DNA from 2 places in the Heliorestis convoluta genome. Region 1 is predicted to be linked to the other one. Evidence: a T-box and tRNA genes for the amino acid it is inferred to sense, from the RefSeq annotation. Region 1 holds a T-box; the other holds one or more tRNA genes.
The links. The T-box of region 1 lies ahead of FTV88_RS12360 (phenylalanine--tRNA ligase subunit alpha). A T-box ahead of a tRNA ligase gene usually reads a tRNA of that ligase, here a tRNA-Phe.
Positions count from the first base shown of each region.

Region 2: it has a tRNA-Phe gene. The T-box ahead of FTV88_RS12360 (phenylalanine--tRNA ligase subunit alpha) is inferred to sense a tRNA for this amino acid. The anticodon was not compared.

Region 1 covers NZ_CP045875.1:2,589,978-2,595,740, forward strand. Annotated here, with positions in the region: gene pheT (phenylalanine--tRNA ligase subunit beta) at 1-1,955, opposite strand, end outside; gene FTV88_RS12360 (phenylalanine--tRNA ligase subunit alpha) at 2,016-3,038, opposite strand; T-box leader at 3,080-3,377, opposite strand; gene FTV88_RS16190 (YqzL family protein) at 3,412-3,501, opposite strand; gene FTV88_RS12370 (TrmH family RNA methyltransferase) at 3,556-4,407, opposite strand; gene rplT (50S ribosomal protein L20) at 4,480-4,842, opposite strand; gene rpmI (50S ribosomal protein L35) at 4,889-5,086, opposite strand; gene infC (translation initiation factor IF-3) at 5,174-5,755, opposite strand.
Region 2 covers NZ_CP045875.1:2,865,834-2,871,596, forward strand. Annotated here, with positions in the region: gene FTV88_RS13625 (polysaccharide deacetylase family protein) at 1-706, shown strand, start outside; tRNA gene FTV88_RS13630 (tRNA-Leu) at 834-921, opposite strand; gene FTV88_RS13635 (hypothetical protein) at 1,047-1,280, shown strand; tRNA gene FTV88_RS13640 (tRNA-Gly) at 1,353-1,427, opposite strand; tRNA gene FTV88_RS13645 (tRNA-Phe) at 1,432-1,507, opposite strand; tRNA gene FTV88_RS13650 (tRNA-Asp) at 1,519-1,595, opposite strand; gene speB (agmatinase) at 1,715-2,539, opposite strand; gene speE (polyamine aminopropyltransferase) at 2,575-3,414, opposite strand; gene FTV88_RS13665 (pyruvoyl-dependent arginine decarboxylase) at 3,430-3,888, opposite strand; gene FTV88_RS13670 (glycosyltransferase family 2 protein) at 4,013-5,212, opposite strand; partial or broken gene FTV88_RS13675 (DUF421 domain-containing protein) at 5,404-5,763, opposite strand, start outside.

The DNA of each region.
Region 1 (5,763 bases):
TCCCACTGAATGCCTTCGATTTTTAAGCTTTCCATGAGCTTTTCTATAATGCCTTTGAGGTAGTAAAAATCATAATTTTGCCTGGAACCACTCCAGTGAATGGGCTCTTTCCCCATTACCAGCGCTGAAAGTTTCCAGTTCTCAATGGGAAGTTCTTGGAGAGGCAACTGGCGAGGATGAAAGGTGCCACCAAGCTCGAAAATAGCTAGATCGCTTGTTCTTCGACTGGCGTTGCGAGATGCTACGTCAAGCAAGCCCGCTACTATCGTAGGTCGCAATATCCCTTGCTCTTCACTTAAAGGATTTTGTACAGGAATGACGGGATAGGATTCTCTATTCTCGGCCATTTTCAATTTTTGAAGATGGCGAGGGTTGATAAAAGAGAAAGTGACGACTTCTCGGAAGCCACTCCCGACCAGGGTTTGTATCATTTTCTCTTTTACTGTCTGGGGCCAGGTTCGTTGTCCCGTTGTTGTTACACCACTTGGAAGAGTCGTAGCAATATTGTCATAGCCATAGAGACGAGCCACTTCTTCTGCCAGGTCATGTTCATCTTTCATATCTTGGCGATATGTGGGGATTTGCACCTGTCCTTCCAGCCCTTCTTGACTCTCTTTCCATTGAACAACAAAGCCTAAGTTGTTAAAGTAGCGAGACATTTCTGTGCCGGCAATGTCTGTGCCTAAGAGGCTGTTGATTCTCTCCGTCTGAAAGAAGATGCTACGTTCTTGGACTGGCTTCAGATATACATCAATGGTACCAGGCACTACATCGGCAACTTGGAGTTCTTCAATGAGCTGAGCGGCTCTATCGATGGCTAGTGTAACGGTATCGATGTTAACACCTTTTTCGAATCGCTGCGATGCTTCAGAACGGAGTCCCACTTGTCTTGCTGTACGACGAATGGAAGCTGGATGAAAGTGAGCCGCCTCTAGCAAGATGCTTTTTGTCGATGCTGTAACTTCCGTTTCCAAGCCACCCATTACACCAGCCAAAGCAATTGCTTTTTCCCGATCAGCAATGACAAGATTCTCGGCGTTGAGTTCTCTTTCTTGTCCATCGAGGGTGATCAGCTTTTCTCCGGCCTGCGCTCGCCGAACGATGATATGACCTTCTTGAATGGTGTCATAATCAAAAGCGTGCAAAGGATGACCGAGCTCTAACATAACATAGTTGGTAATATCTACAATATTGCTAATTGGCCTCATTCCAGCACTTTGTAGACGTTGTTGCATCCAAGCGGGTGATGGGCCAAGGCGCAAATTCGTAAAAAGACGGGCTGCATAACGGCCACAAAGCTCGGGATCTTCTATGGTTACAGAAGCTTGTCCTTCAATCGTACCTGTTCCTTTTTCTTCTACTGCAATCGTCGGGAACTGTAAAGGCTTCTCTGTAATGGCAGAGACTTCGCGAGCCACGTTGAGCACAGCAAGACAATCGGCCCGGTTGGGTGTTAGCTCTAGCTCTAGAACAGGAGAATCGAGACCAAGGGTCTGTGCAATCGGTTGACCTACTACGGCATCATCGGAAAGAATGAGAATGCCTTCTCGATCTTCTGGGGCAATGGTTTTTTCATTTAAGCCCAGCTCTTCGGCTGAACAGAGCATACCTGATGATTCAATGCCTCGTAGCTTGGTCTTTTTAATCTTGAGGCCATTGGGCAATTTAGCGCCTGGTATGGCGACAGGCACCTTCTGCCCTGCTTTTACGTTGTCTGCGCCTGTAACAATGGTGTAGACTTCTGAGGCTGTGTCGACCTTGCATATGAAAAGACGGGCGGCGTCGGGATGCTTTTCTACTTCTTGTAAATAGCCTACGACGACTTTTTCCAAGCCCTGATCACGGTAGATGACGTTTTCTACAGCAATGCCGGCTCTCGTAAGTTTATCGGCTAGTTGCTCCGATTTGAGACCCGATTGAACATAACTGTTAAGCCATTCTGTGGATACATGCATTCTATTTCACCCTTGTTCTTATTCGCCTTCTTGTAGCGATGTTATTGTTACCATTTCTATTTAGAAGCGACTTAAAAAGCGCATGTCATTGTCGTAAAGCAAGCGCATATCATCAATGCTGTACTTAAGCATGGCGACGCGTTCTACGCCCATGCCAAAAGCAAAGCCTCTTACTTCGTCTGGGTTATAGCCACCATATTCTAAGACCTTCTTGTGCACCATACCGGCACCTAAGATTTCTAACCAGCCTGAGCCTTTGCAGACACGGCAGCCTTTGCCATCGCAGATCACGCAAGAGATGTCCACTTCGGCGCTTGGTTCTGTGAAGGGGAAGAAGGAAGGTCGCAGGCGGATTTCTCGGTTGGGGCCGAACATTTGGCGTACGAAGGTAAGCAAAGTGCCTCGCAAGTCACCAAAGGTAACGTTTTTGTCTACGAGTAATCCTTCTACCTGATGGAACATGGGAGAATGAGTGGCATCATCGTCACGGCGAAAAACGCGGCCGGGGCAGATGACTTTGACGGGGGCGATGGGTTTTTGTTTTTCCATGGCTCTGATTTGAACGGGCGACGTATGGGTTCGCAAGAGAATGTCTGGCGTAATGTAGAAAGAGTCTTGCATGTCTCTTGCGGGGTGATCTTTGGGAATGTTAAGAGCTTCAAAGTTGTAGTAGTCGAGTTCCACTTCCGGCCCTTCAGCAATGGAATAGCCCATGCCCAAGAAGATTTCTTTGATTTCGTCAATGACGAGCGTTAAAGGGTGCTTGCTACCTAAGTTGTGTACTTTTCCAGGCAAAGTAACATCAATGGATTCAGCTGCAAGTTGCGCTTCTTTTTCCCTTCCTTTGAGCTGTCTTCCTTTTTCTTCAAGCATGAATTCAAGGGCTGCCCTGACGTCATTGGCCAAAGCGCCTATGATAGGTCTTTCTTCTGCTGAGAGCTTGCCCATACCACGAAGTACTTGCGTGAGTTGACCTTTTTTTCCTAAGTAGCGAACACGCCAGTCTTGGAGTTCTCCTGAGTTATTTACTTCATCTAATGTTCGGGATGCTTCTGCCCGAATCAGTTCTAGTTCTGCGCGCATCTTGTCCTCCTTATCGATAAACAAAAAAACCCCCATCCCCTTATGGGGACGGAAGTTATTGTTCCGCGGTACCACCCCGTTAGGCTCTGCTCATTCTACAGAACCCTCTCGGCCGACCCATGAAATGGGTCGCTTCCCGGTAACGGTGGGAATGCCGTCATAGCCTACACACCGAGAAAAACCATCGCTCTTTCGCTAAGAGATGGCTTTCTTTCTCGGTTTCAACTTGCTGCTCCGGGGTGAACTTCCTCTCTCACTCTTCAACGAGGCTTCCAGTCTGCGGCGCTCGTCTCCCTAGGAAGAGTTATAGAGAGTACTTTTCCCGTTCTTCGCATTTCTCTTTCATTTACTGTCCGATTCCTATTGAGTGTCCTTACTGCACGAGCAATCTTCTGTACAGCATATAGGCTGTAATGGAACCCGTCTTCTCGAAAATACGCCAGAAAAAGCAAGCGGAAATCATTTACACACCACAACCTCTCCGCGTTCCAGGGTTCACCAGCTAGTATCGATTATATCACAGCCTGTTGGGTGAATCAACTGAAGGGAGGCGCCCTTTGGCCACATCAAAAAGTAAGACGGCTGCTGCAATGGCAGCATTTAAGGACTCTACAGGTGGAGCCAGGGGTATGGTAGCAATGTGGTCGGCTTTTGCACGAAAATAAGCGCTTGGCCCGTGACCTTCACTGCCAATAACAAGGGCTAGGCTTTTGCTTTCTTGTAAAGGCAAGTTGTAATAAGCTTGCTCTCCACCACTATCGGCAACGACAAGAGTACATTCTTTTTCTGCTAGAATTTGCTCTATCGCTTCTTCCGTTGGTGCTATGATGACGGGAAGACGAAAGATGGAGCCCATGGAAGCGCGAATTACCTTGGGGTTAAACGGATCGGCTGTCCCGGCTGTCATGATAACAGCATCCACAGCGGCTGCTTCTGCAGAACGAAGTATGGTGCCCACATTGCCTGGATCTTGCAATCCATCGAGAATTAGGAGAAAGGGCTTCCTCGTATTCTGAAGCTTCTTGCTCTGTGCAACTTCTTCCCAACGCGATGGTTCTGGCAAAGGCGCTACCGCGATGATTCCCTGGCTATGCTCTGTTTCACTGATAGACTGCAAGGTTTTATCGTTGACGAGTAAGCCCTCACTGCCCTGGCTTTGTAAGGCTGCTACAAGTTCTTGGCCTGCTTTTTGCTGCCCTATGCGTTCTGTATAAAGAAAGTAATCAATTTGAATTTTAGAAGCGACAGCTTCTTCAATGAGCCTTCTTCCTTCTATTAAATAGCGCTTTGCCGTAGTGCGTCCTTTTTTGCGAGAGAGGGTGCGCGCTTCTTTCACTCGTTTGTTTTGATCTGAAGCAAAGGTTTGCAAGTTTGCGCCTCCTACATTGAAATTATGAAAAAAAGCAAGGCACGATCTCTTCGATCAAGCCTTGCTTTTTCATTACTTGGAATTAAGTTGTGTTTTGGCCAAGTCTGCAAATTTGTTGAATGCAGGTAGATCGTTGACAGCCAGTTCTGCGAGCATTTTGCGATTTACGGTAACGCCTGCTTGCTTCAGTCCGTTCATGAAGGTGCTGTAGGACAGACCGTTCATGCGAGCTGCTGCATTGATCCGGGTGATCCAAAGTTTGCGGAAATCGCTTTTTCTCTTTTTGCGGTGTGCATAGGAGAAAGCCATGGCGCGCATAACCGATTGCTTAGCTGTACGAACCAGCTTAGAGTGGGCGTTGCGATAGCCACGGGCCAGCTTTAATACTTTTTTATGTCTTTTGCGGGACATTACTCCCGTTTTTACTCGAGCCATTGTGAAGACCTCCAGTAGCCTAAGGCTTTGTATTTATTTTTATGAATTAGCTGTAAGGAAGTAGCTTAGCTAGCTTCGGTGCTTCGCTCTTGCTTACGACAGATGTACCGCGGAGATTGCGCTTCCGCTTGGCTGATTTTTTCTCAAGAATGTGACGGGCAAAAGCATTTTTTGCCTTAAACTTTCCGGTGGCCGTCTTTTTAAAACGCTTCGCAGCTCCCCGGTGGGTTTTCATTTTAGGCATGTGGTTCCACTCCTTGTAGCGATATTAAAGAGCATGGTCATTGAAGCGTTCTATACTTCAATCGCCAACCTTGGGGCTTGTGCATGCTTATTCTGGGGTTTCTACATTCGCCGCTTTAGGACCTCGGCTTTCCCGCTTTTTCTCAGTCTCCCGTTGTGCATCCGTCTTTGGTGCCAGAATCATGATCATATTCCGTCCTTCAACCTTGGCATCTCGTTCAACGTTTGCATAGGGCTTGCAGACTTCTGCCAGGCGGACACAAAGTTGTCGACCTAGTTCGGGATGAGTGATCTCACGTCCACGAAACATGATGGTTACTTTTACTTTGTCACCATCTTCAAGAAAACGTATGGCGTTGCGAGCTTTTACATCAAAGTCATGATCCTCAATATTCGGACGAAGTTTCACTTCTTTGATATTGACAATCTTTTGCTTCTTCCGCGCTTCTCGCTCTCGCTTGCTCTGCTCGAACTTATACTTACCATAGTCCATTATTCTGCAGACAGGTGGCTTCGCCGTAGGCGCTACTTCCACCAAATCCTGGTTCTGCTCAGCTGCAATACGCAGAGCTTCTCGAGTATTAACAATCCCTAACTGTTCACCCTCGGAGCCCACTAGTCGAACTTCACGGACGCGGATCTCCTCATTGATGCGTAAATCCTTGCTGATAAATGTTC
Region 2 (5,763 bases), 280 kb from region 1:
AGATGCTATTTTATGGGAAGAAGTTGAAGAGGAAAGCAGTGCCCTTACAATACTTATAAAAGAAGAAGATGAGCTTGTAGAAGAAACAGTAGAGAAAAAGACTGTTTATCTAACTTTCGATGACGGTCCTAGCTCCATTACACCTTTTGTATTAGACATTTTGCAGGCTTATAATGTGCCAGCTACTTTTTTTGTAATTGGCAACCAGGTGGAGAGATATCCAGAGATTGTGCAACGCATGGTTGACGATGGGCATCTCGTTGGCAACCACACTTACTCTCATCGATATCGCGTAATTTACGCTTCACCACAAGCTTTCATTGACGATTTAGTAAAGTCAGAAGAAGTTCTTTACAACACCATTGGTATAAGGCCGAACATTGTCCGTGCTCCCGGCGGAACCCAGGGTAACGTTAGTAAAGCATTGGCGAAAATACTTGTAGAGCAAGGCTACATCCTCCACGACTGGAACGTTGATTCGAGAGACTCAAAAACTTCTCTCGTACCAGCTGCTTACATCCAAAAACAAGTACATATGCAGACGATGAATAAAAAAAGCGCTGTTATCCTCTTCCACGATGGTGTCGGTAAAACAACCTTGCCTGTCGCCTTACCTCCTATTATCGAGGATTTGCAAAGCAGAGGATTTACATTTAAGACGTTAGATGAACATCCTCAACCGATTACCTTTATAAAAATGGAATAGTTGAACCTTGTAATCAGATCTCTTTCATGGGATCTGATTTTTTATATGGATTGCGTTTTATCACTTCTAGCGATAAAAAACAAGAGCTCTGAATCATTATTCAGAGCTCTTGTAACTTGTTATGTTATGGTGCCGGAGGCCGGACTCGAACCGGCACGGATTATTCGTCCGCGGGATTTTAAGTCCCGTGCGTCTACCAATTCCGCCACTCCGGCAGCTTGCGTGGTTCTAACCACAAGGAAGAGTATAACACAGATTGACTACATCGTCAACAAGAAAAATGAACCAGTTTCATCATCCCTTGTTCAAGCAACACTAGTTGAAGACAGGAGGTGATATTGTGACGACACACTACATTGAAATTACACCTGCTACGGACCAACTGGGTATTCTATCCGATAGAATCCGAGAGCTCGATAGACAGGATGAACTGGTTATCATCATGAATGCCAAAGACGCCCATCAACACGACAAGGTCTTCGAATTCTTACGAGCCCGCGGCCTAGACTATCAACCCCAAGGTTCTCACGACGGCAACGAGTACCGCGTCATAGCCAGACGACGATTTCATTGATGAATCTATGTCGGCGGTCGTCGACAAAGTCTTGTAAAAAGCCACCATACAGGTGGCTTTCCTGTTCAACCATGGAGCGGGAAACGAGATTCGAACTCGCGACCCTCGCCTTGGCAAGGCGATGCTCTACCACTGAGCTATTCCCGCAAAATGGTGCCTCGAGGCGGAATCGAACCACCGACACGAGGATTTTCAGTCCTCTGCTCTACCGACTGAGCTATCGAGGCAATATATAAGATGGCGGAGCTGACGGGATTCGAACCCGCGGTCTCCTGCGTGACAGGCAGGCATGTTAGGCCTCTACACCACAGCTCCCTCGCAACAAAGAGAATTATACAACAAGCTCGAAGGAAACGTCAACTACTTTTTTAATATTTTTACGAAGGGGTGCTTGAAAAATCTTTCCAAAACACCCCGCTCGCTTGTTTATCTTCTTACCAGAACGATAAAATCGCTTCTCGAATTACTTTCGCTGCTAAAAGAGACGTACGGTCGGACAAGTCGGCCGAGGGAGCTACTTCAACAAGATCAAAGCCGACAATATCGAGCTGACCCAACAACCGCATCGCTTCAAACATTTCTCGAGGTGTACAACCACCAGGCTCTGGCGTTCCTGTTCCAGGTGCATAGGCTGGGTCGAGTACATCTATATCTAAAGTAACATAGACGGGACGACCTTTCAGCTTATCAACAACCTTCTGTAAAGCAGGAAAGATTTCGTCTACATACATATGCGTATTCTCACGAGCAAAAGCAAATTCTTCTCTCGTTCCAGAACGAATTCCAAACTGATAGACATTGTCGCCACCGATTAAGTCTACCACTTTGCGAATCACAGTAGCATGAGAGTTTGTTTCGCCCAGATAATCGGTTCGCAGATCTGCATGAGCATCAAAGTGAATGACGGCTAGATCAGCATAGCGGTCTGCAAAAGGCTTTACAATCGGATAGGTAACCAAATGTTCTCCACCGATAAAAATCGGTTTTTTGCCTTCTTGAAGTAGGTCGGCCGCTACTTCTTCTATCCGTTCTAGCGATCCTGTTACGTTTCCAAAGGGCAACGCAATATCACCAGCGTCATAGTACTTCTTATCTATCAAGTCTTTATCTTGATAGACACTATACTCTTCGATTCCATAAGATACGAGACGAATCTGCTGGGGACCCATTCGAGATCCTGGGCGAAAGCTAACGGTAAAGTCCATGGGAATGCCTACAAGGACTACATCTGCTTCTGCATAGTCTTCCGTGGCTCCCATGAATCCTGTTAGGCGTTCAAGATATCTGTTCAAGCTTACTTGCCCTCCGTTAGATTTCGGACAAATTGGGGAAGGGCAAAGGCTGCTTTGTGCAGGTAGGGGGTGTAATACTTGGTATCAAGCTCTGCCAATTCCCGAGGCTCAATGGCTTCTGGGTCGTAGACTTTCGAGCCCACTGTAAAGCTCCAGAGACCGGACGGATAAGTAGGAATTGAAGCTAAATAAAGCTTGGTAATAGGGAAAATAGAGCCTATGGTAGGAAATACAGTTTGAATCAATTCTTGGTTATAAAAAGGAGATTCTGTCTGTGCCACCATAATACCATCGGGCTTTAACGCCTCTGAAACAGCTTGATAAAACTCTGCTGTAAATAGCACTGCCCCAGGGCCGATGGGTTCACTAGAATCCACGAGAATCACGTCGTATTCTTCTTTTGCTTCTTTGACATGCTTAATGCCATCAGCAACCAGGATATCAACTTTGGGATGTCCCGTGAGCACAGAAGCTATCTCTGGGAAATACTTTTTCGATGCTTCGATGACTTGCCCATCGATTTCACAAAGCACTGCTTTTTCTACTTTGGCGTGTTTTACCACTTCTCGAATGGTCCCACCATCGCCGCCGCCAATAACCAGCACTTTCTTGGGATTGGGATGGCTGTTCATCGCGACATGGCTGATCATTTCATGGTAGACAAACTCATCTTTGTCAGTTGTCATAACCAGGTTGTCGAGAAGCAACATGCGCCCCCACTGCAAGGTCTCTACAACAGCTAGATCTTGAAAATCTGTTTTTTCACTGTGCAGTATATTGTTAATTCGACAGCCAAAGCGAATATTGGCTGTTTGTTCTTCTGTAAACCACATTCCTGACATGGTGCATCCTTCCTTCTAGTACCACAAAGGAGCGGCAGCAAAAGCACAGCCGATTTTCTCTACTTTATGTTCTACTGCATTCACTTTGACTTCTTTTAGGGCCATACCACGAACTTCAAAAGCTTCTTCAACCATACGAGTGATTGTTGCTTCTGCTTCTTCTTTGGAGCACTTGCCTGTAAACTCCATGATCACACCAAAACTATCTTCCGATACACCAACTGCAACAGCAGCAGCAATCGTTTCACCGGGAATCTCAGATACAATCGAGCCATAGGCCGTCGGCACAAGAGAGCCTGGAGCAATCTTTAAGCCCGGAGTGAATTCAGCCTCTGGGGGCAGAATACTGCTGACCCGCACCAGGTTGACGTTGCCGATTCCTGCTTTCAATAGAGCATTGTCAAAGGCTGTTAGTTTGCTTTTTCCTTCTGCCGATGCAGCGGTAATAAAATACTTCTTGGGTACGGGTAGCATGCGCCATTCCTCCAACGTTGTTATAATCAAATTTTGTCATAAACCGTGTTTATTATACCAGAACCGACTAAAAAATAAACTAAAATTTGTGTTAAAAAATTTAAATAGGAAGACTTGTGTCTTCCTATTTAATCACTTCGTTATAAGAGAGCCCTCTGGTGTGCACAGTGTGGCTCCAGTCCCTTTTGTTACGATGCAAGAAACCGAGAAAAACAATAGGTACCCAGGTGTAGATAAAGAATGGGTAGAGAAGAACCCACTTAAAGGCTCTTCGATCGACTTTGTCTAACAGTAAGGCTGCAAAAGGTAAGGCCAATTGTACATAAGATAAAAGCTGCCACAAGCTCAGATCATTCATTAAGCCAAAGACTTGGGTGTAAGAACCATGCAAGAAAAAATTCATCATAAGAAAAAAAGTTACAATCATAACCAGGGCAGGTTGGAAAAGGTGAATCGCGCCATCTAACATGGAAAAATTCCCTGTTCGTAACCCTTTCCAAAGCAACTGCGGAAAATAACGAAAAAAGCAGTCTACATGACCTTGGGCCCATCGTTTGCGCTGATTCCAGGATTGCTTGAACTTGAGGGGCTTTTCGTCGTAAATAATCGCTTCATGAGCCCATGTGGTTTTTACTCCGTTTAATAAGGCTTTCATGGAAAACTCTAGATCTTCCGTGAGCGATGTGGCACCCCAGCCATATTGACGAAGGGTCTCTGTAGAAATACACATGCCTGTTCCACCAAGAATATTCGACAGGCCAAGGTTGTAACGAGCCAGTTGAATGAGACGATTAATGTGCCAGAAGGCGATAGAGAAGGTAGCTGTCACCCAAGTGTCGAAAGGATTCTTGGAATCTAAATAGCATTGTACAATTTGATGACCTTGTTCAAGCTTTGTATTCATCTCGAGTAAAAAATTAGGCTTGACCAGATTGTCGGCATCAAAGATGACAACCGCATCAAATTGTCGTTCCATGCGAAAGATTTTTTCGAACATCCACTCTAAGGCATAACCTTTTCCTCGCTGTTCCTCATTAAACCTCTCATGTACTTGTGCGCCTGCTTCTCTTGCAATGGCCGCTGTACGGTCACTACAGTTGTCAGCAACAATAAAGATTTCGTACAGTTCCCGCGGGTACTCTAATTCTTTCAAGTTCTCTACCAGCGGTCCGATGACGGCTTCTTCATTATGAGCTGCTACCACTAGGGCAAAGCTCTTGCTTGGAGATGCTGGGGGCCCTTCTTTTTTCCTCCAAAAACCGAAAAGTGATAAAATCAAGTAATAGAAAGTACAGAAGATGATAAGGAATTGTAAAGGAACCATAAAAAAGTCATATTTTTCAAGAAAAAGTGATTGCCAGAGCTCCAATGCTTAACTCTCCTTTCCCTTCCCCAGACCTGTGAAGGGGAGAGACGATTCCCAAGAGCGGAAAATATAGGTTATCCCGCTTGCTGTATTGTACCGAATCGTACCAACTTCGTCAATTGATAAATCAATTGTTCGTGGAACCTTTTCTATCCTTTCCGTGGACATACATAAAGATTACCTCGGCTATCTAGGCAGGCAAAAAATACATCTTGCGTCCCTGCAACACCATGATTGGCCAATTCATTTTTGAGCATGATTCATCTAAATTGTGTTCCTGCAAGTTATGGTGCTCTACTTTACCATCTAAAATAATAGGGACAGGCAGACCTTCATACTTTGTGGAAATTCCCATATCAGCAGGGGTAAGCGGCCGTTTTTGCGATTTAGGAATGATACTTAATGTCCCTGATGTTTCAAGAACGGCAAATTCTACGTCTTGAACGTTGGGTGTTCCACGGTCTCGAAGTTGACTTAATAGATCGTCTAGGTTATAACGGCTACGACGC